Regions from separate parts of the Pseudoflavonifractor hominis genome, predicted to be linked through region 2. Evidence: riboswitches for the same ligand, from Rfam matches in the RefSeq annotation. Region 2 holds a riboswitch; the other holds the start of a gene.
What was found. Region 2 has a riboswitch for glycine ahead of H8S34_RS12240 (GrdX family protein). Riboswitches for the same ligand answer to the same signal wherever they lie in the genome.
Positions count from the first base shown of each region.

Region 1: linked by a shared signal. The riboswitch ahead of gcvT (glycine cleavage system aminomethyltransferase GcvT) and the one ahead of H8S34_RS12240 (GrdX family protein) in region 2 are both predicted to bind glycine.

Region 1 covers NZ_JACOPR010000004.1:68,667-84,237, forward strand. The annotation lists gene H8S34_RS08110 (tetratricopeptide repeat-containing glycosyltransferase family 2 protein) at 1-435, shown strand, start outside; gene H8S34_RS08115 (penicillin-binding transpeptidase domain-containing protein) at 571-1,941, opposite strand; gene H8S34_RS08120 (FtsW/RodA/SpoVE family cell cycle protein) at 1,928-3,817, opposite strand; glycine riboswitch at 4,060-4,142, shown strand; gene gcvT (glycine cleavage system aminomethyltransferase GcvT) at 4,325-5,404, shown strand; gene gcvH (glycine cleavage system protein GcvH) at 5,476-5,856, shown strand; gene gcvPA (aminomethyl-transferring glycine dehydrogenase subunit GcvPA) at 5,860-7,176, shown strand; gene gcvPB (aminomethyl-transferring glycine dehydrogenase subunit GcvPB) at 7,173-8,621, shown strand; gene lpdA (dihydrolipoyl dehydrogenase) at 8,690-10,072, shown strand; gene H8S34_RS08150 (GNAT family N-acetyltransferase) at 10,173-10,571, opposite strand; gene H8S34_RS08155 (DNA translocase FtsK) at 10,585-13,404, opposite strand; gene H8S34_RS08160 (undecaprenyl-diphosphate phosphatase) at 13,484-14,332, opposite strand; gene H8S34_RS08165 (ClpP family protease) at 14,509-15,204, opposite strand; gene H8S34_RS08170 (aminopeptidase) at 15,314-15,571, opposite strand, start outside.
Region 2 covers NZ_JACOPR010000008.1:66,458-82,028, reverse strand. The annotation lists gene gluQRS (tRNA glutamyl-Q(34) synthetase GluQRS) at 1-541, shown strand, start outside; glycine riboswitch at 674-789, shown strand; gene H8S34_RS12240 (GrdX family protein) at 951-1,319, shown strand; gene H8S34_RS12235 (glycine/sarcosine/betaine reductase component B subunit) at 1,334-2,614, shown strand; gene grdB (glycine reductase complex selenoprotein B) at 2,629-3,933, shown strand; partial or broken gene H8S34_RS12225 (response regulator transcription factor) at 4,103-4,787, shown strand; gene H8S34_RS12220 (sensor histidine kinase) at 4,801-6,123, shown strand; gene H8S34_RS12215 (MGDG synthase family glycosyltransferase) at 6,294-7,385, shown strand; gene H8S34_RS12210 (lysylphosphatidylglycerol synthase transmembrane domain-containing protein) at 7,420-8,493, shown strand; gene H8S34_RS12205 (ROK family protein) at 8,515-9,468, shown strand; gene H8S34_RS12200 (hypothetical protein) at 9,518-9,793, opposite strand; gene H8S34_RS12195 (response regulator) at 9,858-10,535, opposite strand; gene H8S34_RS12190 (sensor histidine kinase) at 10,520-12,157, opposite strand; gene H8S34_RS12185 (DUF2798 domain-containing protein) at 12,366-12,848, shown strand; gene H8S34_RS12180 (F0F1 ATP synthase subunit A) at 12,970-13,674, shown strand; gene atpE (ATP synthase F0 subunit C) at 13,705-13,923, shown strand; gene atpF (F0F1 ATP synthase subunit B) at 13,937-14,425, shown strand; gene atpH (ATP synthase F1 subunit delta) at 14,422-14,946, shown strand; gene atpA (F0F1 ATP synthase subunit alpha) at 14,943-15,571, shown strand, end outside.

The DNA.
Region 1 (15,571 bases), on a different contig from region 2:
GTACAGGAGCTGGAGCTCTTTCTGACCGTAGGCTGGGGCTGGCGGGAGAACAATCTGGAGGCCTGCCGGGTCCTATCGGCCTGTTACAGCGCCCTGCACCGCCCCCGCTGTGCCCTGCGCGCCCTGCTGGAGTCCCTGGCCTTTGACGCGCCCCGGGCCGAGATCTGCTGCGACCTGGGCAATTTCTTTCTGGAGCGGGAGGATTACCGCTCCGCCATCCGCTGGTATGAGCAGGCCCTCTCCTGTACCCGGGACGACCGCTCGGGCGCCTTTGTCCGGCCGGACTGTTACGGTTATCTCCCCGCCATGCAGCTTTGCGTCTGTTACCACCGCCTGGGGGAGCGGGAGCAGGCTGTGGCCTGGAACGAGCGGGCCGGGGCGTTCCGGCCGGACGACCCGGCGGTCCTGCGCAACCGCGCCTTTTTCGCGGGCTGAGCGCCCAAATACAAAAAGCCGGTCCGGAATATTTCCGGACCAGCCCAGCGTGTCGAAAAACTTCGACACGCTTCTCAAAAATGCACTTGATCGACAGCCTGAGCCGGTCCGGAGAAAACTCCGGACCGGCTCTTTTCAATATCCGTTGACGATGGCATCCAGCACTTTGGAGGCCACAGCTCCGGCGGTGTCGGAGCCGCTGCTTCCCTCCTCCACCAGGACCACGAAGGCATAGGGGGCGTCCTCGTTGCGGAGAAAACCCGCAAACCAGGTGTTGGGGGCCTTGCCGCCACCCACCTCCCCTGTGCCCGACTTGGCGCAGATGTCCATGTTGGGGAAACGGCTGCTGCCATAGGTCTGGGCCACATTGTTGGCCATCATATCCGCCAGACGGCTGGCGGTGTCCCGGTCCACCAGAGAGGCGGTCTGTTTTTTCAGGTAGAAGGACGCGGGGGTACCCAGCGGGGTCTCCGTCTTCTGGATGAGCTGGGGGACGGCAGCCTTCCCGCCGTTTGCCACTGCTCCCATCCACACCATCATGGCGCAGGGGTTGACCAGGTCGTTATACTGTCCCACACCGGCCCAGCCCAGCTGGTTGGGGGTGGTCCCCACGTCAAAGCGGCCTGCCGCCGTGGGGATCCCGTTTACCTTGTACTGGCTGGTCAGTCCGGCCTGGGTCACATAGCGCTCCATGGTCTCCGCGCCCAATTCGGCGGCCAGCTGGCCGAACACCCCGTTGCAGGAATTGGCAAAGGCCCCGTAGATGTCCATCTCCCCATGTGCGTGGGGACAGGTGATGACCTCGCCCCCCACCTGGGTGGAGCCTGTACAGGTAAAGGTCCGGCTGAACAGATCGGGGATCTCCTCAATGGCGGCTGTCAGGGTCACCGTCTTGAAAATGGAGCCCGGCGTAAAGGTCCCCGAGAGAAAACGGTTCAGGTAGACCCCGTCATAGCGCTCGTCCCCCTCCTCAATCACCGGCGGATTGGCCGGGTCAAAGCTGGGCGAGGAGACCATGCACACGATCTCTCCGGTCTTGTAGTTGTAGACGCCCACCGTCCCCTTTTTGCCGCCCAGGGCCTGGTAGGCGATGTAGTTGTAGCGGGCGTCCAGGGTGAGGTAGAGGTCGTTCCCCTCGCCCAGGGGGCTGTACGCGCCGGTGAGCAGATTGTAGCCCGAGAGCTTATCCGCAAAGGCCACCAGCGCGCCGGTGCCGATGTTGCCCGACGGGTCGCCCACCGCATGGAGGGTGGCCTCCCGCACGGTGGCATTGTCGTAATAGCGGCGGTTCCCCGCCTCGTCCACCCAGGAGAGCACGTCGCCGTCCCGGTCCAGGACCCGCCCCACGGCCAGCTGTCCCTGGCTGTTGTAGAGATGGCGGTTGGCGGCGAAGCCCGCCCAGCGTCCGCCGCTGAGCACAAAGCGCACGCAGAACAGTCCCAGGCCCAGCAGCATGGCCAGGGCCAGCAGAAGGCAGACTACCGCCCGTTTTTCAATCTTCTTCATCGTCCGCCTCCGCTCCGTATCCGCCGTATCCGGGCCCAAAGTCAAAATCAAAGTCCACCAGATCCTCGTCCTCTCCGGTGGGGATCACTCCGCTCCGGCCCCGGGTGGAGCGGCGGGCCAGGTGCTCCTGCCGCTCAGGGCCCTTTCTCCGCCCGGGCAGGCGGATGGCAAAGCTGGCGTTCTGCCGGGTGTCGGTAGCCTTCAGGAAGGCCAGCAGGCCCCAGGACGAGAGCATGGAGGAGCCGCCGTTGGACACGAACGGGAAGGTCACGCCGGTCAGCGGCAGGATGTCCACCGCGCCCAGCACGTTCAGCGCCGTCTGGAACACCATCATGGAGGTGGCCGCACAGGCGGCAATGATATAAAAGCTGGACCGCCCCGCCCGGCAGGCCCGCACCGCAAAGACCGCCAGGGTCAGGATACAGCACACCGCCAGGACGGCGATGACGAGGCCCCACTCCTCGCAGAGCATGCCGAACACCAGATCGGTGTCGGCGGCCGGGACCCGGTAGAGCCAGCCCCGGCCTGGTCCCACGCCCACCAGACCGCCGGAGGCCGCCGCCGACATGGTGCGGGTCTGCTGAAAGCCTCCGTCCGAGGCGTACTGCCAGGCATGCCCCCAGGTGGCAAAGCGCCGCAGGATGTAGGGCTTGAGGGAGAGCAGCATGAACCCGCCGAAGACGGCCGCGCCGCAGATGAGGGCCAGGGTGGCCCAGTCTCCGGAGCGGAGATAGGCGATCACCAGGAAGGTGATGAAAAAGATGGCCGCGGTGCCGAAGTCGCTCATCAGCGCCAGGCAGCCCATACAGGCTCCGGTCAGGACGATGAACAGCCCCAGGTTCCGCTTCCGGAAGAGGCGCTCCAGCGTGGCGGCCCCGGCAAAGATGTAGCAGATCTTGGCCACCTCCGAGGGCTGGAAGGAGATGCCGCCGATGCTGATCCAGTTGGCCGCGCCGTATTTCACCTGCCCCACCACCAGGGACAGGCCCAGCAGGCAGATGGCCCCCACTGCCATGACCCAGCGGATCTTCTTCACCCGCTCCAGGTCCCGGAGAAAGATCCCCAGCACCAGGAAGAGCACCAGCCCCAGCAGCATGGCGGCCAGCTGCTTGAAGAGGGCGTGGGGCGCGGAGGACGCGGTCACCGACAGGGACAGGGTACACAGGAAAAAGGCAATGAGCTCCATCTCAAAGCCCACCCGCCGCAGCGCCCGCAGGGTGAGGAAGTAGATCCACATCAGGGCGGTCAGCGTAAAGAAGGCCAAGGGCAGGGAGACCTCGGCCTCCTCCCCCGCCGCTACCACCAGCTGGAGGGCGGCCAGAACCTGAAAGACCGTCAGGAGCACCAGCGGCCCCCAGGGCGAGGAGGGCTTCTCCACCCTCCGGCGGCGCTGCCGCCGCTCCTCCTGCTCCTCCTGGGAGACCGGCAGCAGCACGGTCTCCACTCCGCCCAGGCTGAGCACGTCACCAAAGGTCACCGGCGCGCTGCCCTGGACCGGCTTTCCATTGACCCGTACCCCGCCCTTGGAGTCCAGGTCGTGGACGGTCCAGGTGTCATCCTCGGCACGGATCAGCGCCGCGTGCTGGCGGGAGACCACCGGGTAGTTGAGCACTACGTCCGAGGACTTTCCCCGCCCAAGAATGTTCTCCCAGTGGGTCAGGGGCTCCTCCGCCCCGTTGGGCAGGGTCAGGTAGGCCCACACCTCCGGCAGATGGGGAACCTTTAACAGGGAGCGGATGGCCCCGGCCAGAATCCCCAGCGCCAGCACCGGGAACACAAAGCGGACCACCGAGGTAAACCAGGCTGCCAGCATGGGATAACGGGCCGGCAGCGTCAAAAACGCATGGATCAGATCCTGCGGCTGTGATAAAAGCAATGCGACATCCTCCTTTTTAACGGAATCCAAAGGGATTGCCTCCTATTATACCACAACTTTTTCCCCGCGCAAATCGGGCCGTTTTGCCCCCCGCTCCAGGCGGCCGGAGCCCCCCCTTCCGATTTCTCCGGGGGAATTTCAAAAAAACGGTTGACTTTTCTTGGATTTGTATTATACTTATAAGTACAAAATAAAACTCAATAGTTTAAACTCATTATATTGAAAAATTCTATATCGTTCGGATGACATGACCGAGAGAGTGCGATACAATCGCCGCCGAAGGGGAATCAGAAAATCTCTCAGGCAAACGGATCGGCCATTGACGAGACTCTGGAAAGCGTGGAAGTTTTTTCCTCGCACCGAAGATGCAACCTCATCTATGTGAGGGAAACTTTCAGGTTATGACAGAGCGTATAGCATTTGCTATGCGCTTTTTTCATACCATGCAGTAACCGTCAGTATAATTTCTAATTTTTCTAGTTTACATTATCACAGGAGGTCATGATCATGGAGCGAAAAACCCCACTTTACGACTGCCACGTGGCGGCAGGCGGTAAAATTGTCCCCTTTGCAGGCTGGCTGCTGCCGGTCCAGTACAGCGGCGTGGTCGCCGAGCATATGGCGGTGCGCACGGCCTGCGGACTCTTTGACGTCTCCCACATGGGCGAGCTGGTCCTCCGGGGCAAGGACGCCCTGGCCAATCTCAACCGCCTGCTGACCAACGACTACACCGACCTCCAGACCGGCCACGCCCGGTACAGCCTCATGTGCTATGAGAGCGGCGGCGTGGTGGATGACCTCATCGTCTACAAGTGTTCGGACGAGGCCTATCTCATCGTCGTCAACGCGGCCAACTGCGAAAAGGACGCCCAGTGGATCTCCGAGCATCTCTCCGGCGAGTGCACCATGGAGAACATCTCCGACTCCGTGGCCCAGGTGGCCCTCCAGGGTCCCAAGGCCGAGGCGGTCCTCTCCAAGCTCTCCAAGACCATCCCGGCCGGCAACTATACCTTCATCGCCCAGGGCGAGGTGGACGGCATCCAGGCCCTGGTCTCCCGCACCGGCTACACCGGCGAGGACGGCTTTGAGATCTACTGCGCCGCCGCCGATGCCCCCGCCCTGTGGGAAAAGCTCCTGGCCGCCGGCAAGGACGAGGGACTCATCCCCTGCGGCCTGGGCGCCCGCGACACCCTGCGCCTGGAGGCCGGCATGCCTCTCTACGGCCACGAGCTCTCCGCCGAGATCAACCCCTACGAGGCGGTGCTGGGCATCTTCGTCAAGATGGATAAGCCCGACTTCATCGGCAAGGCCGCTCTGGAGCAGGCCCGTCCCGTCTCCCGCCGCAAGGTTGGCCTGAAGGTCACCGGACGGGGTATCATCCGGGAGCACTGCGACGTATACGCCGGCGAGGAAAAGGTGGGCTTCGTCTCCTCCGGCACCCACTGCCCCTACCTGGGCTACGCGGTGGGCATGGCCATGGTCCCCGTGGAGTACAAGGAGCCCGGCACCAAGCTGCTGGTGGACGTGCGCGGCCGCAAGGTGGAGTGCGAGGTCATCAAGACTCCCTTCTACAAGCGGGCCCAGTGATCCTCTTCCCTTTTGAACCAAAACTATGTACATAAAAAATCAAAAATTATATCGATAAAGGAGAAATTATTATGAACTTTCCTGCTGATCTGAAGTACGCCAAGTCTCACGAGTGGGTTCGCCAGGAGGGCGACACCTATGTCATCGGCCTGACCGACTTTGCCCAGGACGAGCTGGGCGACATCGTCTTTGTCAACCTGCCCCAGGAGGGCGACGCCGTCTCCGCCGGCGAGGCCTTCTCCGACGTGGAGTCCGTCAAGGCGGTCTCCGACGTCCTCTCCCCCGTCTCCGGCACCGTCGTGGCCGTCAACGAGGAGCTGATGGACGATCCCGCCAAGGTCAACAGCGATCCCTATGGCGCCTGGTTCATCAAGGTCGAGAATGTCAGTGATGTGGAGGAGCTGCTGGACGCCGCCGCCTACGAGGCCCACTGCGCCGCGGAAAAGGAGTAATCTATGTCGAGTTATCTGTGCTCTACCCCGGAAGAGCGGCAGGCCATGCTGGAGGTCCTGGGCATGAAGTCCATGGACGACCTCTACGTGGATGTGCCGGAGGAGGTCATGATCAAGGGCCCCCTCAACCTGCCCGCCCCCAAGTCCGAGCTGGACATCCGCCGGACCATGGAGTCTCTGGCGGAACACAACACCCGCTTCCATACCATCCTGCGGGGCGCCGGCGCCGAGCGCCACTACATCCCCGCCGCCGTCTCCCGCATCACCAGCAATGAGATCTTTGTCACCGCCTACACCCCCTATCAGGCCGAGGTCAGCCAGGGCGTGCTCCAGTCCATCTTTGAGTTCCAGACCATGATGTGCGAGCTCACCGGCATGGACGTGTCCAACGCCTCCGTCTACGACGGCGGCAACGCCGCCGCCGAGGCTGTGGCCATGTGCAAGGAACGCAAGCGCACCAAGGTCCTGGTCTCCGAGACCACCCACCCCGACGCGCTGGCCGTCATCAAGACCTACTGCTACGGCTCCAACACCGAGGTGATCACCGTGCCCGCCAAGGACGGCGTCACCGATCTGGAGGCCCTCAAGTCCCTGCTGGGTGAGGATTCCGCCTGCTTCTACGTGCAGCAGCCCAACTTCTTCGGCATGCTGGAGGACTGCGACGCCCTGGGCGAGGCGGTCCACGCCGCCGGAGCCAAGTACATCATGGGTGTCAATCCCGCCACCCTGGGCGTGCTCAAGAGCCCCCGGGAGTACGGCGCCGACATCGCCGTGGGCGAGGCTCAGCCTCTGGGCATGCCCCTCTCCTGGGGCGGCCCCTACCTGGGCTTCATGACCTGCACCACCGCTATGATGCGTAAGCTCCCCGGCCGGATCGTGGGCGAGACCACCGACGACAAGGGTGAGCGCGCCTTCGTCCTCACCATGCAGGCCCGCGAGCAGCACATCCGCCGCGAGAAGGCCAGCTCCAACATCTGCTCCAACCAGGCCCTGTGCGCCCTGACCGCCTCGGTCTACCTGGCCGAGATGGGCCCCGCCGGTCTGGCTGAGGTGGGCAACCAGTGCTACGCCAAGGCCCACTATCTGGCCTCCGAGCTGTGCAAGATCGAGGGCGTCGAGCTGGTGTTCCCCGGCGAGTTCTTCCATGAATTTGTCACCACCCTGCCCGATACCTACCGGGTCCTCTGTGCGCTGGAGAAGAAGGGCATCCTGGGCGGCCTGCGCCTGCGGGAGGGCGTGCTGTGGTGCGTCACCGAGTACTGCACCAAGGCTGACCTGGACGAGGCTGTGGCCGTCATCAAGGAGGCGTACGGAAAATGAAACTGATTTTTGAATTGAGCAAGCCCGGCCGCGGCAACAAGGTCCTCACCCCCTATCAGACCACCCTGAACCTCAACCCCACCGCGGAGGTCCCCGCCGTGGAGATCCCCGCCGCCTTCCGCCGGAGCTCGGCCCCCCGTCTCCCCGAGGTGAGCGAGAACGATCTCTCCCGCCACTATAACGCCCTGGCCCGCCGCTCCTTCGGCGTGTGCGACGGCTTCTATCCCCTGGGCTCCTGTACCATGAAGTACAACCCCAAGATCAACGAGGTCATTGCCAACCTCTTCAAGTTCACCGACATCCATCCCCTCCAGCCCAAGCACACGGTCTCCGGCTGCCAGACGGTCTACGCCTTGGCTGAGAAGTACCTGTGCGGCATCACCGGCATGGATGCCATGACCTTCCAGCCCGCCGCCGGCGCCCACGGTGAGTTTACTGGTATCCTGCTCATCAAGGCCTACCATGACTCCCGCGGCGACTACGCCCGGAAAAAGGTCATCGTCCCCGACTCGGCCCACGGCACCAACCCCGCCACGGCTGCCATGTGCGGCTACGAGGTGTGCTCCATCCCCTCCACGCCCGACGGCATGGTGGACCTGGACGCCCTGCGCGCCGCGGTCGGTCCCGACACGGCGGCCCTGATGCTGACCAACCCCAACACCATCGGCAAGATCGACAAGAACATTCTGGAGATCACCAAGATCGTCCACGACGCAGGCGGCCTGTGCTACTACGACGGCGCCAACCTGAACGCGGTGATGGGCGTGGCCCGTCCCGGCGACATGGGCTTTGACGTGTGCCACCTGAACCTGCACAAGACCTTCTCCACCCCCCACGGCGGCGGCGGCCCCGGCTCCGGCGCGGTGGGCTGCAAGAACATCCTCAAGCCCTTCCTGCCCGGCTCGGCCATCGGCGGAGGCGGCGGAGAGCAGTCCGTGGGCCAGGTCAAGATGTTCTTCGGCAACTTCCTGGTGGTCCTGCGCGCCCTGGCCTATCTGATGACCCTGGGCAACTCCGGCGTGCGGGAGGCCGCCCAGACCGCGGTCCTCAACGCCAACTACATGAAGGCCAAGATGGAAGAGGCCGGCTATGTCTGCGCCTATCCCGGCATCTGCATGCATGAGTTCGTGCTGGACCTGTCCCAGCTCAAGAAGGAGACCGGCGTCTCCGCGCTGGATGTGGCCAAGAGCATGCTGGACCACGGGATCCATCCCCCCACGATGTACTTCCCTCTCATCGTCCACGAGGCGCTCATGTTCGAGCCCACCGAGACCGAGTCCCGGGAGACCATCGACGAGGCCTGCGCCGTCATGGCGGAGATCCTCAAGACGGCCAAGGAGGACCCCGAGGCCTGCCACACCGCGCCCCACCACACGGTCATCGGCCGTCCCGACGAGACCAAGGCGGCCCGCCATCCTGTGGTGCGCTACGACTTCAATTCCTGATCTGACCGCATGGCGGCGTCCGCTTCCCGGCGGGCGCCGCTTTTATTGAATGACTGGAGGTATCACCCATGCAATATGATCTGCTCATCATCGGCGGCGGGCCCGGCGGCTTTGCCGCTGCCGTCAAGGCCGCCCAGCTGGGAAAGAAAGTCGCCCTCTTTGAGGCGCGGGAGCCCGGCGGCACCTGTCTCAACCGGGGCTGCATCCCCACCAAGGCCCTGATGCACACCTCCCAGCGCTATCAGGAGCTGAAGGAGGGCATCCCCGGCATCGCCCTGGGCGACGTACAGCCCGACTGGGCCGGGCTGGCCGCCCGGAAAAACGAGGTGGTCTCCACCCTGCGGGACGGAATGGCCTCCCTCATCAAGGGCAACAAGATCGATCTGATCGCCGAGCACGCCGTCATCACCGGCCCCCAGACCGTCCGGGCCGGAGAGAGCACCTATGAGGGCGCGCATATCCTGGTCGCCGCCGGCTCCATCCCCTCCCGTCCCCCCATCCCCGGACTGGACCTGCCTGGCGTGGTGACCAGCGACGAGCTGCTGGACGACATCTCTCCCCGGGACTCCATGGTCATCATCGGCGGCGGCGTCATCGGCGTGGAGCTGGCCACCGTCTGGGCCGCCATGGGCACCAAGGTGGTCATCGTGGAGGCGTTGGAGCGCATTCTGGCCAACCTGGACCGGGAGATCTCCCAGTCGGTCTCCATGCAGCTGAAAAAGCAGGGCGTGGAGATCTATACCTCCGCTATGGTCTCCCGGCTGACCCAGGAGGACGGCCGTCTCACCGTCCACTTCACCCACAAGGAAGAGGAGAAGGCGGCCTCCGGCGTCACGGTGCTGGCTGCCATGGGCCGCCGGGCCAACACCGCCGGACTCTTCGACGGCGTGGAGGTGGAGCTCAACCGGGGGATGCTGGTGGTCAACGACCGCTATGAGACCTCCGTGCCCAGCATTCTGGCCATTGGCGACGCCATCGGCGGCATCCAGCTGGCCCACAAGGCCGAAGCCGAGGGCGTCCGCGCCGTGGAGCTCCTCTACGGCCATGTGCCCGAGCGTGTGTCCTCCCCCATCCCCTCCTGCGTCTACACCTCCCCGGAGATCGCCCAGACCGGCCTGACCGCCGACGAGTGCAAGGCCCAGGGCATCCCCACCCTGGTGGGCAAGTACGTGATGGGCGGCAACGGCCGCACCGTGATCGAGGGGGGCGGACGCACCTTCATCAAGGTGGTCTTCCACGGGGAGAGCCACGTCCTGCTGGGGGCCCAGCTTCTCTGCCACCGGGCCACCGATCTCGTCAGTGAGCTCAACACCGCCGTCACCCTGGGGCTGACCGCAGAGCAGATGCTCTCCCCCGTCCGGCCCCATCCCACCTTCGCCGAGGGAATCAGCGAGGCGGTGGAGGCCGCCTTCGGCCAGAGCCTCCACTCCGCGCCGGTGCGCAAGCGTTAATAACTGCGATAACCACAGCGCCCGGGACCGATTGGGTCCCGGGCGCTTCGCGTGTCGAACCGATGCGGCACGCAAAAAAGCCGCCCGCAGGCGGCTTTTTTCAGTCCAGTTCCTTGATAAAGTAGTACCGGCCATGGGTGCCGGCGTAGGGCTCCACCCGGCCGAACTCCCGGAAGCCCAGCTTGGGGTAGTACTCCGGGGCCTGGAAGGAGAAGGTGTCCAGCTCGATGCGCTTGGCGCCCCGGGCCCTTCCCGCCTCCTCCACCCGGGCGAGGAGCTCCCGCCCCACGCCCCGGTGCCGCAGGGACTCGTCCACCCAGAGGATCTCCACATAGATGCAGTCCCCCAGCAGACGGGCCAAAATCCCGGCTACCACCCGGCCGTCCTCCTCCACACACTGGGAGAGGTCCGTACTCGTGCCGATATAGGGCTGATTGTAAGCACGCAGGCCCTCCAGCACCGCCTGTTCATCCTGCTGTGTGCACTCTCTCCACTCCATACTCGCTGCCTCCTCAGTCGTCCAGATCAAAGGGGGGCGCCTGTTCGATGGCATCCCGCTCAAATTCCAGCTCTTCGGGCACCGGCTCCGACATGGGAGAGGCCCCGGCCGGCATGTTCTGCTTATACTGCATCTCCTGCCACTGGGCCTTGGAGATGAGGACCTGACGGGGCTTGGAGCCCTCAAAGGGACCCACCACGCCCTTCTCCTCCATCTGGTCCACCAGGCGGGCCGCCCGGGAATAGCCCAGCTTCAGACGCCGCTGGAGCATGGACACCGATGCCATGCCGGTTTCCACCACCACCTCGATGGCATTGGGCAGGAGCTCGTCGTAATCGTCCTCGGAGCTGTCGACGGCGCTCTCTCCGCCGCCCTTGTTCCCCTTGTCCTTGGCCGCGGCGTTCTGCTCGATCTCGTGGAGGACCTCCTCGTCGTACTCCGCGGTGCCGCTGCGCTTGACGAACTCCACCACGCTGGCCACTTCCTCGTCCGAGATGAAGCAGCCCTGCACCCGCTGGGGCTTGCCCGAGCCCAGGGGGAAGTAGAGCATATCGCCCCGGCCCACCAGCTTCTCCGCGCCGGTGGTGTCCAAGATGATGCGGGAGTCCAGAGAGGACTGGACCGCAAAGGCGATGCGGCTGGGGATGTTGGCCTTCATGAGGCCGGTGATGACATCGGCCGAGGGACGCTGGGTGGCGATGATCAGGTGCATACCCGAGGCGCGGCCCATCTGGGCCACACGGCAGATGGACTCTTCCACCTCTTTTGCGGCCACCAGCATCAGGTCGGCCAGCTCGTCGATGACCACCACCACCGAGGGCATTTTCTTCATTCCCTCGGTGCGCTCGGCCAGGGCATTGTAGGATTTCAGGTCCCGCACTCCCACCTCGGCGAAGGAGCGGTACCGCTTCATCATCTCGGTCACCGCCCACTGGAGGGCGCCGGCCGCCTTTTTGGGGTCGGTCACCACGGGGATGAGCAGATGGGGGATGCCGTTATAGATGCCCAATTCCACCATCTTGGGGTCCACCATGATGAGGCGGACCTCCTCGGGTGTGGCCTTATAGAGCAGGGAGATGATGAGGGAGTTGGTACACACCGACTTACCGGAGCCGGTGGTACCTGCGATGAGCAGATGGGGCAGCTTTCCGATGTTGCACACCACGCAGCGGTTGCTGATGTCCTTGCCCACCGCGAAGGAGACCTTGGACGGGCTCTCCCGGAACTCCCGGGAGTCGATCACGTCCCGGATGCCCACCGGGGCCACCAGCTTGTTGGGCACCTCGATGCCCACCATGGAGATCTTGCCCGGAATGGGGGCGATGCGCACTCCGGTGGCGCCCAGGGCCAGCGCGATGTCGTCGGTGAGGTTGGTGAGCTTGTTCATCCGCACGCCCTGGGCCAGCTCCAGCTCATACCGGGTGACCGAGGGGCCCCGCACCGCGTCCACAATGGCCGCGTCGATGCCGAAGGAGTGGATGGTGTCGGCCAGCCGGAGCTGGTTGGCCTGGAGCTCCCCGGCCATGTCGCTGGCCGAGACCCCCCGGCTCTGCTGGAGCAGATCGATGGGGGGATACTGATACTCCGGCCCCACCTCTTCCCGCTCCAGGCTCTGGGTGATGTCCCGGCTCACCTCGGCGGCGGCCCGGGCGGTCTCCTCCGCCTTCGCCTTGGGCGCGGTCACCGCGGGCTCCCGCTGGATCTCGGGCATGGGCGGCATGGGAGGACGGACCGGCTCGGACTCCTCCACGGGCAGAGGGGCGGGCTCCGGCGGACTTTCCCGCCGGAAGAGTCCCAGCGGGGGCTTGGGCTCGGGAGCGGGCTGGACCACCGGCTCCTCCACCCGCTCGGGCACCGGGGCCTGGACCTCCGCCGCCGGCTCCTCCACTTCCGCCTCCGGCTGGACCGGGGCGGGCTCGGGCTTGCTCAGCACAGGCACCGTGGGCTCGGGCGGCTGGACCCGGTCTCTCCCCGCCAGGACCTCATCGGGCGTGGGCACCGAGGGTTTCTGGTTGAAGAACTTGCCCTTCTTGGTAAAGAGCGGGCTGGACACCGGCGCTTTCCCCACCAGGGGTCCCTCGTCCACCGGGATGTCGATCTCCGCGCTTCCCCGACCCCGGGGGGCAGGAGCGGGGGCCGGCTTCTTCTCTCTGCGGGGCGGGAGCTCTTCCTCCTCGTAGGCCGGGCGGTCCCGGATATAGTCCACGATATCGGCCAGGGTCACCCGCGCCGCCCCCATGACCAGAAGGGCCCCGGTGAGCAGGAAGACGATGCCCGCGCCGAACTTGCTGAAGATGGCCCCGAAGGACAGGGCCAGAATGCCGCTGACCACGCCGCCGCTCTGAAGGGCTTCGCCCTCCTTCCAGAGGGTCTGGAAGAGCTTGAGGTCCCAGGCGTAGGTTCCCTTGGACAGAAGCAGGTGGAGCAGCGCGCCGAAGACCACCGGCAGCAGCAGGGTACACCAGACCCGCAGCTGGACCGGACGTCCCCGGTGGAAGGCCAGAATCCCGCTGGCCACCAGCAGCATGGGGGGCAGCAGCAGGAAGCCGTAGCCGATCAGGCCCTTGACCCCGCCCACGAAAAAGTCGATGAAGAGGGCCTTGACCTGGAAATAGCCCAGCGCGGCAAAGATGGCCAGAAGCAGGCAGATCAGCGCGCCTACCCCCCGCCGGATGGGCTTGGGGGCGGAAGCGCCGCTCTTTTTCCGGCTCCCGCCGGAGGCGCGGGACTTCCCTGCACCGGAGGAGGCGCGGCTCGTCCCGCCGCTCCGCTTGGTCCCGGAGCGGGGAGCGGCTCGCTTTCCCCCGGATGACTTCTTTTGTGCTGTGGCCATGGAGTTCATCCTTTCTGCGCAGAATGAGGCATGGTCACCATGCCTCATTCCCTAGAGTTTCAATGGTTGTAAAGTTTCATTACTTGCTGAAGAAGGGCACAATGATCCCGGCGATGAGAGAGCCCAGGCCCACGACCCAGCAGTAATAGGCGAACATGCCGAAGCGTCCCTTGTCCGAGAGGAGGTTCACCAGCCGGATGGCGAAATAGCCCACCACCGCCGCCACGATGACGCCGGCGATGTATCCGGGGATGAGGGCGGGGTCCACTCCCTCGGCGGCCGCCTCCCCGATCTTGAGCAGATTGGCCCCCAGTACGGCGGGCAGGCTCATCAGGAAGGAGAAGCGCACCGCGAACTTCCGGTCAAAGCCCCGGAAGAGCCCGGTGGAGATGGTGATACCGGAGCGGGAGATCCCGGGTATGGTGCCCACGGCCTGGGCCGCGCCCACCAGAAGGGCATCCACCAGCGTGGCGCTCTTGGCGTTCTTATGTCCCTTGGCCCGCCGGTCCGAGAAGAAGAGCAGGAATCCGGTCAGGAGCATGGCGATGGAGACCGAGATATTGTGGGAGAAGGTCCGCTCCAGCCACTTGTGGATGGGCAGGAGGACAACGAGCGGCAGGGTGGCCGTCACCAGCAGGATGATCATGCGCCCGGCCGGTGTGGGACGTCCCATCCCCTTAGGGTCCCGCTTGACCAGGGCAGTCACCCACGCGCCGAAGGCCCGCAGCATCTCCCACACGTCCTTGCGGTAGTAGATACAAACCGAGATCAGTGTTCCCAGATGAAGGAGCACCGAAAAGAGCATGGATTCGGTCTCTTTCATCCCGAAAAAGGTCTCAAACAGCACCAGGTGGCCAGAGCTGGAAATGGGAAGAAATTCCGCAATGCCCTGGATCACGCCCATCAGTATGGATTGTATCAGATTCAACCCGGATCCCTCCATTCTCCTTCACCGCCCCTTCTCGATTCTCTCTGCGGGGCGGCGTGCAGACGGTATGCATGACATACAGGAATATGATACCATACTTTCCCGCAGATTTCCACGTTTTTTCTTGCCGTTATGTCAACAAAAAAGGAATGGAGCAAACTCCATTCCTCTCTGTTTTATCCTCTTGTCCGCTCGCTCTCTCTGCGGTCCATCATCTGGTGCAGGCACTCCAGCGCGTCGGAGAGGCCGCCCACATGGTCGATGAGTCCAATGGCCACCGCCTCTTCCCCGTGGACCACGCTGCCCACGTCGGCGGCCAGCTCCCCGGTCTGGAGCATCAGCTCGGTAAAGGTATCCCGCTGGATCCTGCTGTGGCGGGTGACAAAGTCCAGAATCCGCTCCTGGATGCGGCTGAAATAGTGGAAGGTCTGGGACACGCCGATGACCGTTCCCGACATGCGCACCGGATGGATGGTCATGGCGGCCGAGGGCGCGATGAAGGAGGTCTGCGCGGACACCGCCAGCGGCACGCCGATGGAGTGCCCGCCTCCCAGCACCAGGGATACCGTGGGCTTCTTCATCCCGGAGATGAGCTCCGCGATGGCCAGCCCCGCCTCGATGTCCCCGCCCACGGTGTTGAGGAGGACCAGAAGGCCGTCGATGTCGTCGCTCTCCTCCACCGCGGCCAGCAGCGGCAGCACATGCTCGTATTTGGTGGTCTTGGTGGACGGGTCCAGAACCTGGTGTCCCTCGATCTGGCCCACAATGGTCAGGGTATGGATGGCGCCCCGCCGGGTGCGGATCACGGAGGAGCCCAGCTCTTCGATCTGGGCCCGCCCCTCTTCCATCTGCTCGGATTTGTTTTGCTCCATGTCGGTTCCCCCCTCTTGGTTTGAGGATAGGTTGCCCGATTTTTTGCCCGCTATCCAAAAAGGAGCCCCGGACAAATGTCCGGGGCTCCTCGGTGTTCTATGGGGTCTTTTACTTGGCCTCGTAGACCGCCTTCATGCCCTTGTAGGTCATGTAGCAGTCCAGCTTGGAGACCGTCTCAAAGGGAGAGTGCATGGAGAGCACGGGCACACCGGCATCGATGGTGTCGATATCGCGGTTGGCCATGAAGCAGGCCACGGTGCCGCCGCCGCCCGCGTCCACCTTGCCCAGCTCGGCCATCTGCCAGAGCACGCCGGCCTCGTCCAGGGTGCGGCGGACATAGGCCACCACCTCGGCGGCCGCGTCGGA
Region 2 (15,571 bases):
TCCCCAGGAGCGGGAGGAGCTGAGCCGCACCCGGCGCAGTGCCTGGCGCCTCGCGGTGCCGGATGAACGAGTGTCCTTTATAGACGGACATTTGGGATACTATGAGGAGGGCCTGTGCCGGGCGTGCGGCGACTTCATCATCCGCCGTTCGGACGGGGTCTATGCCTATCAGCTGGCGGTGGTGACCGACGACGGAGCTATGGAGATCAACCAGGTGGTGCGGGGGCAGGACCTGCTGGATTCCACTCCGCGGCAGATCCTGCTCTATCGTCTCCTGGGGCTGCCCCAGCCGGTCTTTTACCATGTTCCCCTGCTGCTGGCAGAGGATGGGCGGAGGCTCTCCAAGCGGGATATGGACCTGGACATGGGGGCCCTGCGGGCGCGCTATTCTCCGGAGCAGCTGGTGGGAAAACTGGCCTTTTTGGCGGGGCTCTCCCCCACTGGGGAGCCGGTCCGTCCGGCAGAACTGGCGGCGGATTTTTCCTGGTCCAAGGTGCCGGAACGAGACGTTATCGTGCAAACGTCGATGTTTGGAGAATAAACCAAATAGTACAAAAAGTGCGCCAGAATTAAATAATCGTGTATTTTAAATAATGTTTATATGAGATACGGGCTTGTATTTGAAAACTCGATATGTTATAATATGACCATCGAAAAAACAAATATAGTCTGGATGATGACTGCGGGAGAGTTTCTGTTCCGACAGGAGTGGAACACCGAAGGTATAAGCGGCCCCATTTTGCCGAGTGGGACGCCAATTTCTCAGGTCCCGAGAACCGCAGGCGGACAGAACTCTGAAAAGACCATGATTCTCGTAACATGGCACCGAAGGGGCAACCCCGACTCACCGGGCGGGGGAAACTCTCAGGTTTTCAACAGGGCGCAGGGCATTACATGATACGTATACCCTGCCCCTGTTTTTTTGCAAAGGAGAGACTGTCTTGCTTTTGGTGACAAACAACGAGAAGGTCCGGGAAAAGTTCGGATCTCTGTGCACCCTCCAGTACGTGGAGGGCGGACATGTGGACGTACTGATCCACGTGCGGGATCTGGTCCATCAGGGCCACAAGCTGCTGACCCATCCGCTGGCCGGCAGTGTAAAGCCCAATGAGACCCCCTTCCGCTCAGTTGCGCTGGACGAAGCGTCCGGGGTACTGGATCTGGAGTCACTGGAATTGATTGAGGCAGCTCTCAACGTGTGCCGGCAGTTTCCGCCCCGGTTCCACCGGGGAGAGGATGCTCCCGCCGACATGCGGGAAGACTTTGCAGAGATCGATTTTCGGCTGATAGACGGGGCCATCGCCCCACAACTACAATAAGGAGAGTGAGACTTATGCGGCTGGAATTAGGCGAAATTCACATCAGCGACATTAAGCTCGGCGACTGCTCCAAGGTGGAGAACGGCACCCTCTACGTCAACGTGGAGGAGCTGCGCGCTCTGCTGCTGGAGGACGAGGACCTGGCCTCGGTCGACTTCGAGGTGGTTCATCCCGGCGAGTCCGTGCGTATCATCCCTGTCAAGGACGTCATCGAGCCCCGTGTGAAGGTGGAGGGCTCCGGCGGCGTCTTCCCCGGCATGATCTCCAAGGTCACCACCGTGGGCAGCGGCAAGACCCATGTTCTCAAGGGCTGCGCCGTGGTCACCACCGGTAAGGTGGTTGGCTTCCAGGAGGGTATCATCGATATGACCGGCCCCGGCGCCGAGTATACCCCCTTCTCCAAGCTCAACAACCTGGTTATGATCTGCGAGCCCAAGGAGGGCATCAAGCAGCACCAGCATGAGCACGCCATCCGTATGGCCGGCCTGAAGGCCGCTGCCTACCTGGGCGCTCTGGGCAAGGATGTCACCCCCGACGAGACCAAGGTCTATGAGACCAGCGGCGTTATGAGCGGCAAGGAGAAGTATCCTGACCTGCCCCGCGTCGGCTATGTGCTGATGCTCCAGAGCCAGGGCCTGCTGCACGACACCTATGTGTACGGCGTTGACATGAAGAAGTCCATGCCCACCATCCTGAATCCCACCGAGACCATGGACGGCGCCATCCTGAGCGGCAACTGCGTGTCCGCCTGTGATAAGAACACCACTTATCATCACCTGAATAACCCCGTCATCCATGACCTGCTGGAGCAGCATGGCAAGACCCTGAACTTCGTGGGTGTCATCATCACCAACGAGAACGTCTACCTGGCCGACAAGGAGCGCTCCTCCGACTGGTCCACCAAGCTGGCTCAGTTCCTGGAGCTGGACGGCGCTCTGGTCTCCCAGGAGGGCTTCGGTAACCCCGATACCGACCTGATCATGAACTGCAAGAAGCTGGAGGCTGCCGGCATCAAGACCGTCATCATCACCGATGAGTACGCTGGCCGCGACGGCGCTTCCCAGTCCCTGGCTGACGCCGATCCCGCTGCTGACGCCGTGGTCACCGGCGGCAACGCCAACATGGTCATCCACCTGCCCAAGATGGACAAGGTCATCGGCCATCCCGAGGCTGCCAACATCATCGCCGGCGGTTTCGACGGCGCTCTGGAAGCTGACGGTTCCATCACCGCCGAGCTGCAGGTCATCACCGGCGCGACCAATGAGATGGGCTTCAACAAGCTCAGCGCCAGATAAGGAGGGGAACTGCTATGAGTCTGAGAGTTGTTCATTATATCAACCAGTTCTTCGCCCAGATCGGCGGCGAGGAGAAGGCTGATTACGCCCCCGAGTACCGTGAGGGTGCTGTGGGCCCCGGCCTGGCTCTGAACGCTGCGTTCAAGGGCGAGGCTGAAGTGGTGGGCACCGTGATCTGCGGCGACTCCTACTTCAACGAGAATCTGGACGCCGCCAAGGCGACCGTCCTGAAGATGATCTCCGACGCCAAGCCCGACGTCGTGGTCTGCGGTCCCGCGTTCAACGCCGGCCGTTACGGCGTGGCCTGTGGTACCGTCGCTGCTGCCGTGAAGGACGAGCTGAACCTGCCCGTTGTGACCGGTATGTACGAGGAGAACCCCGGCGCCGACATGTTCAAGAACAAGGTCTATATCATCGCCACCAAGAACAGCGCTGCCGGCATGCGCGACGCTGCTCCCAAGATGGCTTCTCTGGCCATCAAGCTGGCTAAGGGCGAGAAGATCGGCGCTTCCGCCGAGGAGGGCTACATGCCCAACGGCCTGCGCGTGAACTTCTTCGAGGCTGAGCGCGGCTCCACCCGTGCCGTGAAGATGCTCCTCAACAAGCTGGCCGGCAAGCCCTACACCACCGAGTTCCCCATGCCCTCCTTCGACCGTGTCGCTCCCGGCGCTGCCATCACCGATCTGGCTCACACCACGATCGCTCTGGTGACCTCCGGCGGCATCGTGCCCAAGGGCAACCCCGATCACATCGAGTCCTCCTCCGCCTCCAAGTTCGGCCGCTATGACATCAGCTCCTTCGAGGATCTGACCGCTGCCGACCACGAGACCGCTCACGGCGGCTATGACCCGGTCTACGCCAACGAGGATGCTGACCGCGTCCTGCCCGTCGACGTGCTGCGCAAGATGGAGAAGGAAGGCAAGATCGGCGGCATCTATCCCTACTTCTTCACCACCGTCGGCAACGGCACCGCCGTCGCCAGCGCCAAGAAGTACGGCGAGGCCATCGGTAAAGAGCTCCGGGATGCCGGCATTAAGGCCGCCATCCTGACCTCTACGTGAGGCACCTGCACTCGTTGCGGTGCAACGATGGTTAAAGAGATCGAGCGCGCTGGTGTCACTGTGGTTCACATGTGCACCGTTACCCCCATTTCCATGACCGTGGGCGCCAACCGTATCGTGCCCACCATCGCCATTCCCCACCCCCTGGGCAACCCGGCTCTCACCCACGAGGAGGAGTTCGAGCTGCGCTACAAGCTGGTGGAGAAGGCCCTGAAGGCCTTTGAGACCCCTGTGGACGACCAGACCATCTTCGACTGATCGAACTAGGATATCCCCCGCAGTCCATTGGACTGCGGGGGATGTTTTGTTATCCGGGGAAGATTTACAGTTTGGTGATTCTTTTTTCTATGAGAGATGGTATTCTTTTTTCAGACTAGGTTCAGCTTCATGGAGTACAATGGCAAAAAACAGAAGGAGTGGAAACGCGGTGCGTATTTTGATTGTGGAGGATGAGAGACGTCTGGCCGAAACCCTGGGTCAGATCATGCAGGAACAGCATTACCAGACCGATCTGGTGGACGATGGTGCGGATGGGCTGGACTATGCCCTTTCCGGACAGTATGATCTTATGATCTGGTGATCCTGGATGTGATGCTGCCCCGGCTGGATGGGTTTGAGGTGGCCCGGCGGCCCGCGCAGCCCACATCTCCACCCCCATTCTGATGCTGACTGCCCGGGATGAGACCAGCAACAAGATCACCGGTCTGGACTGTGGAGCGGACCACTACATGACCAAGCCCTTCGACGCCGGAGAGCTGCTGGCCCGGGTGCGGGCCCTGACGCGCCGGCAGGGTGAGGTCCTCTCGGAGTGTCTGACAGTGTCGGATCTCTCCCTGAACCTCTCGACCCGCTGCCTCTCCTGTGCGGGGAAGTCGGTGCGCCTGGGTTTTAAGGAATTCGATGTGCTCAAGCTTCTTATGTCGGCGCCCAAGGCCGTGGTACCCAAGGAGGATATCATCTCCAAGGTGTGGGGAATGGAATCGGATGCGGAGGATAACAACGTAGAGGTCTACATCTCCTTTTTGCGTAAAAAGCTGAATTTTTTGAACTCCAGAGTGGGGATCGGAACGGTGCGCAAGGTAGGCTATCACTTGGATATCCCTCTGAGTTGACGGAGGCACCGTCATGCTGAAGAAGCTGAGGCGAAAGTTTATCCTCATCAATATGATGCTGGGGAGTCTGGTTTTGCTGATCGTATTCGGCGCCCTGCTGGGCTCCACATCACAGCGTCTGCGTGGACAGAGTGTCTCCGCCATGCGCCTGGCCCTGAAATGGGCGGAAGGCATGGCCCCTCCGCAGATTGAAATTGAGATTGATCTGCCGGAAGGGGAGGAGCCGGGAGCGGGACGAGGAAACCCGGACGCCCGTCAGCTGGCGATGGTACCAGTATTTGGGGTAGTATTGGATGAGAACGGAAATATCGACTCCTATGCCCCCGGAGGAAATGTACAGGTCTCCCAGGAAGCGCTGGAGCAGGCGGTCGAGGAAGTGCAGAAGCAGGGTGTGCCCGAGGGGACCATTACCAAACCCGGCCATCTGCGCTATCTGGTGGAGTGGGACCGGGATGGAAAGCTCCGCATTGCCTTTGCCGATATGCGCTGGGAGCGGGAAAACCTGATGGACCTGGTCGTCACCTCTCTGCTGGTGGGAGCGGGGGCCCTGGTGTGCTTTTTTATTGTGAGTCTTTTTTTGTCCTCGCTGGCCCTGCGCCCGGTGGAACAGGCATGGGAGCAGCAGCGGCAGTTTGTGGCCGATGCCTCCCATGAGCTCAAGACGCCACTCACGGTCATTCTGGCCAATGCGGGCATTGTGCTCTCCCACCCGGAAGACTCGGTGGAACAGCAGAAGAAGTGGCTCACCTTCATCCAGGAAGAGGCGGGACGTATGAAGGAACTGGTGGAGGACCTGCTTTTCCTGGCCAAGAATGATGCCGCCAGGCTACCGCTGGTCTATGCTCAGCTCTCCATGAGCGATCTCACGCTGGGATGCCTGCTCCCCTTTGAGTCGGTAGCCTTCGAGGCGGGGGTAGAGCTGGACAGTGAGATCCAGCCCGGGATCTTCCTCCAGGGGGATGAGGGACAGCTCCGCCGTCTGGTGATGATTCTGCTGGACAACGCGGTAAAATACGCCGGAGAGCACGGTGCGGTACGTCTGACCCTGACCCGGCAGCAGGAACGGGTACGTCTGATGGTCCACAATACCGGGGAGCCCATCCCACCGGAGCATCTGCCCCACCTGTTTGAGCGCTTTTACCGGGCGGACAGTGCCCGCAGCCGGGATCAGGGCGGATACGGACTGGGACTGGCCATTGCCCGTACCATTGTGGAGGTCCACGGCGGAAAACTGACGGGGACCAGTACACGGGAACAGGGGACCTGTTTTACGGCCAGTCTTCCCCAGCGCCCCAGGGGAAGCGGATGGGCCAGACTTCCAAAGACATCCAAATAGTGTATTTTTCAGACCGGTATAGAGCGGAAAAGGCTCTGTACCGGTCTTCTTTTCGGAACAGAGGGCAGTGTCAGAGGATTTTCACATATCCTTAAAGGCTTTTTAAGATTTCGGTTGTCTTTTTCTAAAGACTTGCCTGCTATACTTTAGGCCATAAAGGAGGGAGCGCCATGAAGATCCTCATACTCACCGGAAAATTTGGACTGGGACACTGGTCCGCCTCACAGTCGCTGCGGCAGCAGATCAGCCGGGATTTTCCCAGAGCGGAGACGGAGGTGCTGGACTTTTTTGCCTATGCCATGCCGAACAGCTCCGAGGCCCTTTACAAGGCGTTTGACCTGTTGGTGACCTATGGATACGGGCTGTTCAATGCCTATTACCGTATGGCGGACCGACTGCCCTCCGACACCCATTCTCCGCTGGACCGGCCTATGCTGGACAAGCTGGAAGAGCTGCTGTGGGAAAAGCGGCCTGATGCGGTGATCGCGACCCACCCCATCTGTGCCGGTCTGGTCTCCCGCTATAAAGAGGAGAGCGGTGACCGCCTGCCGCTGGTCACCTGTGTGACCGATCTGTCCACCCATAATGAGTGGCTCCACAGCCGGACCGACGGTTATCTGGTCGGGAGCCGGGAGATCAAGGAGCGGCTGATGGAGAAAGGGGTGGAGGCCGGGCGCATCCACGTGACGGGGATCCCGGTCAAAGAGGAATTCCGCACCATCAGCCACCGCCGGGGCGGCGGAGAACGGCGTCTGCTCATTATGGGCGGCGGATTGGGCCTGCTGCCCAAGAAGGACTCCTTCTATGACGCCCTGGATGAACTGCCCGGTGTGCGCACCACCATTCTCACCGGCCACAATCAGCGGCTCTACCAGCGGCTTTCCGGGCGGTATGAACACATTGAGGTGGTGGGCTTTACCGACCGGGTGTGGGAGTATATGGAACAGGCCGACCTGATGCTCACCAAGCCCGGCGGCATCACGGTCTTTGAGAGCATCTTTGCCGAGCTGCCCCTGCTGCTGTGGGAGCCCTTTCTCCAGCAGGAGAAGAACAACGCCCGCTTCCTGCTGCGCTCCGGCCTGGCCCGTGCGGCGGCCAAGGAGCCGGAGGAGTGCCTGGCGGCCATCCAGGGACTACTCTATGACGACCGAGCCCTTGGGGAGATGTCGGCGCGCATGCGGGCGCGCAAGCGGGAATTGCAGGCTGCGGGGCTCGCCCGCATTCTAGAGGCCATGACACGGGAGACGGAAGTGTGTGCCTGATTCCCGGAACGGTAGAACAAAGGAAGTGAAGGGTATGTCCAATAAGAGAAACCTGGCCGGCGTCCTGTTGCTGGCAGTCCTGATGGGGGTGACCGGCTTTGTGCTGCTGCGGGATCAGCCGCTGGGCAGCTTGCTGGAGATCCTGCACCGGGTGGATGGACGCTATGTACTGCTGGGACTGGGTCTGATGCTGGTCTTTGTGGGATGTGAGGCCATGTGTACCCGTCTGATTTTGGGACGGCTGGGTCACCGGACGCCCTACCGCCGCTGCCTGTGCTATTCCTTTGTGGGATTCTATGTGAGTTCCATCACGCCATCGGCCACGGGAGGGCAGCCGGCGCAGATCTACTATATGTCCCGGGACGGAGTCCCCGCCGCCCACGGAGCGCTCAATATGATGCTCATTGCCATCTGTTATCAGATCACGGTACTGCTCTATGCCCTGTGTGCCTGGCTCTTTCTGCCGGCGCTGCGCCAGGGGATGGGAGGCGGCCTGGGGCTGCTGCTCCTGTACGGCGCGGCGGTGATGGGGGCGCTGACGGCCGGAATGCTCTCCTTTTTGTGTTTTCCCCATCTGGCCGGGCGGCTTGCAGGGGGTGTCCTGGATCTTCTGAACCGGGTCCACATCATCCGGGACCGAGCGGGCGCGGGCGAGAAACTGGCGCGGCAGATGGAGGAATATGCGGCCGGAGCCGGGATTCTGCGGCGCAACCCGGCCCTTCTGCCCATGCTTCTGGGGCTCAATGCCTTACAGCTCACGGCGGTCTTTTCGGTGCCCTATGTGGTGTACCGGGCGTTCGGACTGAGCGGGACGGGACCGGCGCTCTTTCTGGGAACCCAGGCGCTGGTGACGCTGGCAGTTTCCTCCCTCCCTCTGCCCGGAGCAGTGGGGCCGGCGGAAGGGGGATTTGTGGCGGCCTTTGCTCCGATCTTTGGGGCGGGACTGGTGACCCCTGCCATGCTGGTGAGCCGGGGAATTAGCTTCTATGCCTGTCTGATCATCAGCGGCGCGGTGGCCCTGGCCTTTCATCTGATGGGGCGAAAGGCAGGGACCGAACGCAGCCTTTTGCATTCCGATAGGAAGTATGGTACAATGAGCACAACCTGACCGGAAGAGAGGTTGTGCAGTATGCATTATCTGGGTATCGACTTGGGCGGAATCAATATCGCCGCTGCGGTGGTGAGCGAAGCGGGTGAAATTCTGGGACGCGGGAATATCCCCACACCCCGGGGCGCGGAAGCGGTGGCGGATACGATGGCAGCCGCGGCCAGACTGGCGGCTGAGCAGGCCGGCGTGTCCTGGGAGGAACTGGCCGCTGTGGGAATCGGCTCTCCGGGCACCATTGATCCCCAGCGGGGGGTCGTCCAGTATTGGAGCAACCTGGACTTTGAAAATGTGCCTCTGGTGGACCTGCTGCGCCGGCACTTCCCGGAGCGGCTTCCCATCTACATGGAGAATGACGCCAACGCAGCCGCCCTGGGCGAGTATGCTGTGGGCGCCGGACGGGGAAGCACGTCCATGGTGGCCATTACGCTGGGCACCGGTATTGGCGGCGGCGCGGTATTCAACGGCAAGCTCTATACCGGCTTCAACTATGCCGGGATGGAAGTGGGGCATTTTGTACTGGAGCATGGCGGGCGGCTGTGTACCTGCGGCCGCAGGGGCTGCTTTGAGACCTACTGCTCGGCCACGGCCCTGATCCGGCGCACCCGGGAGAGCATGGAGCAAAACCCCGACTCCCTGCTGTGGAAGCTGGCGGAAGGGGACCTGTCCAAGGTCAACGGGCGCATTCCCTTTGAAGCGGCAGGTATGGGAGATGCCACGGCAGGCCAGGTGGTGGATGAATACATCGAATACCTGGGCTGCGGCGTGGCCAGCCTGGTGAACATCTTCCAACCCGAGATCTTCTGCATCGGCGGCGGGATTTCCAACCAGGGCGAGACGCTGATGGCGCCCGTCCGCTATATTCTCAACCGGGAGGACTACGCCCGGAACAACGCCCACCGCACCCGCCTGATGCGGGCCCAGTTGGGAAATGACGCCGGGATCATCGGCGCGGCCCTTCTGCCCAAATTCCGATAAAAATAGGATACGCCGCCTCTGCATCTTTCCATGCAGAGGCGGCGTTTTTCTATGCCACGGGCTGAAAATCGTCCTCACAGGGGGGTGGCTCCTCCTCCGGCTTGGCTTCCAGGGGAAAGAGCGCCAGAGAGAGCCCAAAGAGGACCGCAGATACCACGGCAATGGCCTGAATCCGATTTTTTTCCAGCCAGGGGCGGTATTCCTCCCACAGTGGGAGTTTCAGGGCAGAACACAGGGGTTTTGCACTGGAGTAGAGGATCAGGGCCGCGATCACACACACGGCCAGGCGTGTCAGGGTCTCCTGTTTGCTTCCGGAGAGCTCCATGCTCCTGCCTCCTTTGCGTTTCTTTCCACAGGATATGCCCGCATGGTGGAAAATAGAAGGACTTTCACGCGAGGCCGGGGTAGCGGTAGAGGCGGCAGGGGCGTCCGCCGGTGTCGTAGTTGACGCTGCTGACCACCTCGCCGCGCTCCACCAGATAGTTCATATAGCGCCGGACCGTCACCACAGAGAGTCCGGTCTGACGTGAGATCGACTCGCTGGGCAGCCCCTGGGGCGGGGCTGTGCGCAGGCAGGTGCGGATCCGCTCCAGCGTGCTCTCCTGAACGCCCTTGGGAACCGGATGCTCCGGGGAGGAGGCGGAGGGGGCGAAGAGCTGATCCAGCGCATCCTGGCTGACCGCCTCCCCGGCCACAGCCTGGCGATGGCGGCAGAAGGTATCCAGGGCCTGCTGAAAACGCTCCCAGGTAAAGGGCTTGACCAGGTAGTCCACTACCCCCAGCTTGAGCAGCGCATCCACCGTTTTTGCGTCATTGGCGGCGGTGACCATGATGACGTCCGATTCGATCTCCCGGGCGCGCAGCTCATGGAGCAGCTCCATCCCGGTGAGGAGGGGCATGTACACATCCAAAATGAGCAGATCCGCGGGGTGACAGGAGAGCCACTCCAAGGCGCTACGCCCCTCCGAAAAGGTCTGGATCACGGTAAACCGGGGGTCCTTTTCCGTGAAGGTCTTGTCCAGGAGAGACACCATGGGGTCGTCCTCCACGATTACGACTTGATACAATCTGACTCCTCCTCTGGAGCGGCGGGATCATCCCGCCGGAAGGTAATGAAAAACGACGTGCCGATCCCGGACTCTGACTCCACCCGGATCTCGCCGTGATAGGCCGAGACCACCTCCTGCACCAGAGAGAGGCCGGTTCCCCGGCCCCGCCCCTTGGTGGAGCGGCCCCGCTCAAAGAGGTGTGATTGGATCTCGGCGGGAATGCCGGGGCCGGTATCCTCCACGCACAGAAGCAGAGAGGCCTCCGATTCCCGGATGCTGACCGTGATCTCCTTGCTGTCCCGGGGGGACTGGTTGAGGCCTTCGATGGCGTTTTCAATGAGATTGCCCAGAATGGTCACGTAGGCGTCGGGGGGGAGCCAGGGGCTGCCCTCCGGCAGGAAGCTCTCCCGGTCCAGGGTGAGGCGGATACCCAGTTCCCCGGCCCGGCTGGTTTTGCCCACCAGAAGGGCGGCCACGGAGGGCTCTCCGATCTGATGCATGATGCGGCTGACCGCCTCCTGCTGGGTGCGCTTGGTGTCCATAATGTACTGCTGGGCCTTCTCGGGCTCCCCGATCTGGAGGAGGCCCAGGATCACATGGAGCTTGTTCATAAATTCATGGGTATAGGCCCGCATGGCGTCCACCATGTGCCGCACCCCGGTGAGGTCGTCGGCCAGACGGGTCACTTCGGTGCGGTTGCGGAAAATGCCCACCGCGCCGGTGAGGCGGCCATCCTCATACAGGGGCAGCCGGTCGGAGAGTACCCGGACATCTTTGAGGGAGCTCATACTGACATTGTACTCCGGCTTTCCGGTGCGCAGGACCCGGTCCAGCGTGGAGCGGGGATAGACGGTATGGAGGGATTTGCCCACCACCCCCTCCTCATCCAGAGAGAGCATCTGGGCTGCGGCGGTATTGAGAAAGATGATGGTCTCCTCCCGGTCAATGGCTAGGACTCCCTCCTCCAGTGCGTCCAGGATGTCCTCGCGCTGGTGAAAGCGCCGGGCAAAGGCGTCCGGCTCATACCCCATGAGGGAGGCCTTGATGCGGCGGGAGAGCTGGTTTGCCAGCAGAGAGCCAAGGGCGGCGGAGAGCAGACCGATCCCCGCAAAGCGGAGGATGGTCTGAAAGGTGAGGACGGCCATGCTGCGGACATAGACGCCCACGACCACAAAGCCCAGCAGCGCTCCGCTGTCGTCCCGGACCGCGGCATAGGCGGAGTGATCGGAGCCCATGGGGCCGGTCTCGTTGGAGGTGTAGGGGGATGCGCCGGCCAGGACGGCGTTCTGCGCGGTACCGGTATAGTGGGTTCCGAGGAAGACAGAGTCGGGCGCATAATAGATCCGGTTTTCCGTATCGGCCACCAGGATCAGGTCGATGTCGGAGACATGGGACGTGGTGTCATTGAGAAAGGCCGCCAGCTCTTCTCTGGAGGAACTTCCGTCCAGGACCTCGGCCACCAGAGGGACGCGGGACAGGATGGAGGCGGAGTTGAGCAGGCTGTTGTCCAGCGCGCGGCGTTCGCTGCGCAGGGTGAGATACAGTGTGCCCGCCAGCGAGAGGGCGATGGAACAGGATACAATGATCACATTCAGCCATAAAAGCTGTGCACGGAGGGAAGAACGGGAGGGTACAGACATGGTGGAAAGACTCCTTTCTCTACCAGTATAAGAAAAGAACAACCCGGTGTCAAATGCGTCTGGTTTCGTCAAGTTTAAGAAAACCGGCGAAGATAGAAGACGAAAAGTTCGGAAGAACTCCCTATTACGAAGGCGGAGCCATCTCTGGTATCCTGTTTGAGCAGCGGCCGGAACGGGCCGAAATTTTTTTCGATAAGGAGAATGAACGATGCCTCAGAATAAGCGGGAGAGCCTCATCTATACGGTGTTGATGTGCTTTACCATGGTGCTCTGGATGAGCCTGTACAATGTTGCGCTCCAATATGGAGCGGTCAGTCTGGAAGTTGTGGCGGCGGCCTGGCTGGGCTTCCCCATTGCCTATGTCTTTGCCATGTGCTGCGACTGGTTTCTGGTGTCCCGGCTGGCAAAGGGATTTGCCTTTCGCTTCCTGGTCCGGCCTCAGGACTCGCCTCTGAAGAAGGTGGTGTGTGTCTCCGGCTGTATGGTGGTCCCCATGGTGCTGATCATGTCCCTGTACGGAGCCTGTGAGGGGGCGGTGCACACCGGGATGTGGAGCGGAGTGCCCCTCCAGTGGCTCATCAATATTCCCCGCAATTTTGTAATGGCGCTGCCCTTCCAGCTCCTGATCGCCGGCCCCCTGGTCCGCCGGGTCTTCCGCCGCGCCTTCCCGGAGGGAACCGTTCTGGCCTAAGACCTTGGAACCCCCGGAGGGACCAGTTTCGCTTTGGGTTATGTTCCATACTTTTTTTACTTTCCAAAGGATTCCCAAAGAAACGGCGCGGGAGTATGATAGCACACGCGAAAACGAGGTGATGTGTTTGGATGGATTCAAGGAAGCGCTGGTGGAGGAGCTGGGCAACCGGATTGCCTTTACAATCCCGGTACTGGGCGGTATCCCGGTGGCCGAGTCGGTGGTAGTCACCTGGATTGTCATGGCAGCCCTCATCGTGTGCGCGCTGGTTCTGACACGGAACCTGCGGGTACAAAATCCAGGCAAGGGGCAGATTGCCCTGGAGGGCGCGGTGCAGTTTCTCAACGGGTTTGTAAAGACCAATCTCGGAACGCACTGGAGACCCTTCGCTCCCTATCTGGGGACGGTGGCACTCTACATCGGTGTGTCCAACCTGATTGGGATTGTGGGGCTGACCCCGCCCACGAAGGACATCAGCGTGACGGCAGCCCTGGCCCTGATGAGCATGGTGCTGATCTATGGGGCACAGTTCCGGTATCGGGGACTGCTGGGCGGCCTGCGGCAATTTGCCGAGCCGATGCCTCTGCTCATCCCCATCAATCTCATGGAGGTGGCCATCCGGCCCCTGGCGCTGTGTATGCGTCTGTTCGGCAACATCCTGGGCGCGTTTATCATCATGGAGATGATCAAGCTTCTGGTGCCTGTGGTGCTGCCGGCGGTATTCAGCCTCTATTTTGACCTGTTTGACGGGTTGATCCAGACGGTGGTCTTCGTATTCCTCACCACTCTCTTTACCGGAGAGGGCATCAAAGAGGAAGAAGCGTAACGGACAGTATATTTTGAGGAGGAAATTACTATGACACTGGGAATCATTGCTGCGGGAATTGCGGTTTTCACCGGCATCGGCGCCGGTATCGGCATCGGCTTTGCCACCGGAAAGGCCAGTGAGGCCATTGCCCGCCAGCCTGAGGCGGCCGGAAAGATCAACAGCGCCCTGCTGATGGGCTGCGCTCTGGCAGAAGGTACCGCCATCTTTGGCTTCATTACCGCCCTGCTCGTCATCTTTATGGGTTAAGGGGGCGTACCCCATGCTGGAATTTGAAGTTTCCACCATCGTGTTTACCGTCATCAACCTGCTGGTGCTCTATGTCATCCTGCGCAAGCTGCTCTTTGGGCGGGTCAACGCGGTGCTGGAGCAGCGGGCCGCCCTGGTGCGGGAAGAGCTGGAATCGGCACAGATCCAGCACAGTCAGGCGGAAGAGCTGCGCAGCGAGTATGAGGCCAAGCTGGCGGACGCCCGGCAGGAGGCCTCCAAGCTGGTGGCCGATGCCCAGAACCGGGCGCAGCGGGCCTATGAGGCCAGGCTGGCCCAGGCCGAAACGGACGCCAAGCAGGTGCACAGCCAGGCCCAGGCTCAGATCGCGGAGGAGCGGAAGGCCATGCTGCGGGGCGCACGGAATGAGGTGGCGGCCCTTGCTCTGCTGGCTGCCGGGAAGGTGGCCGGACAGGCCATGGACTCCGCGGCCGAGCAGGCCATGGTGGAATCTTTCCTGGCGGAAGTAGGTGAACGTACATGAGCGAGCTGGCACGCCGCTATGCCCAGGCCCTCTATGAGGTGATGCCCGATGAGACGGGACTGCGGGCGACTGCGGAGGCCCTCATGGGACAGAGCGAACTCTGGGCGGCCCTCTGTGCGCCCACTGTGCGCGCGGAGGAGAAAAAGCGCCTGCTGGGCCGTCTGCCGGAGCTGGACGGACACGGGACCCTGCTACGCTTTTACCGCCTGCTGGCGGAGAAGGACCGGATGGCACTGCTGCCCGAGATCCTGGAGGCCTTCCGGACTCTGGGGCTGCGGGAGAAGAATACGGCGCGGTGTGTCCTGACCTGTGTCCGCACACCGGAGAAGGAAGAGCTGGAGCGAATCCGCCAGGCCCTGTGCAAGCTTCACCACCGGGCGGACATCCAATTTGAGATCCGCACCGATCCCTCCCTTGTGGGGGGATTTACCCTGGAGCTGGAGGGCATCCGGTACGATAAGAGCGTCCGCGGTGCGATGGCCGGCCTGAGCCGGTATCTGGAAGAGAGGCGAATGGCATGAAAACCAAACCGGAAGAGATCGTCGCCCTCCTGCGGGAGGAGATCGCCGGATATGATACCCGCGTACGGCGGGATGAAGTGGGCACCGTCCTGGAGGTAGGCGACGGGATCGCCACAGTCTATGGCCTGGACAAGGCGGTCTACGGCGAACTGGTGGAGCTGGAGACCGGTGTCAAGGGCATGGTCATGAATCTGGCCCGGGACAGCGTAGGCGTAGTGCTGCTGGGCAGCGACGCCGGCGTCCGGGAGGGTACGGTGGTGCGCCGCACCGGACGGGCAGCTGACGTCCCCGTTGGAGAGGCCATGATCGGCCGGGTCGTGGATGTTCTGGGCAGCCCCATTGACGGCCTGGGTCCCATTGAGACCACTGAGACCCGCCCCATCGAGCACGAGGCCAGCGGTGTGGTCACCCGGGAGCCGGTCAATGTGCCCCTTCAGACCGGAATACTGGCCATTGACGCCATGGTCCCCATTGGACGGGGACAGCGTGAGCTGATCATCGGGGACCGGCAGACCGGCAAGACCGCCATTGCGGTGGATACCATCCTGAATCAGAAGGGGCAGGACGTCATCTGCATCTATGTGGCCATTGGCCAGAAGGCCAGCTCGGTGGCCCGCATCCAGGA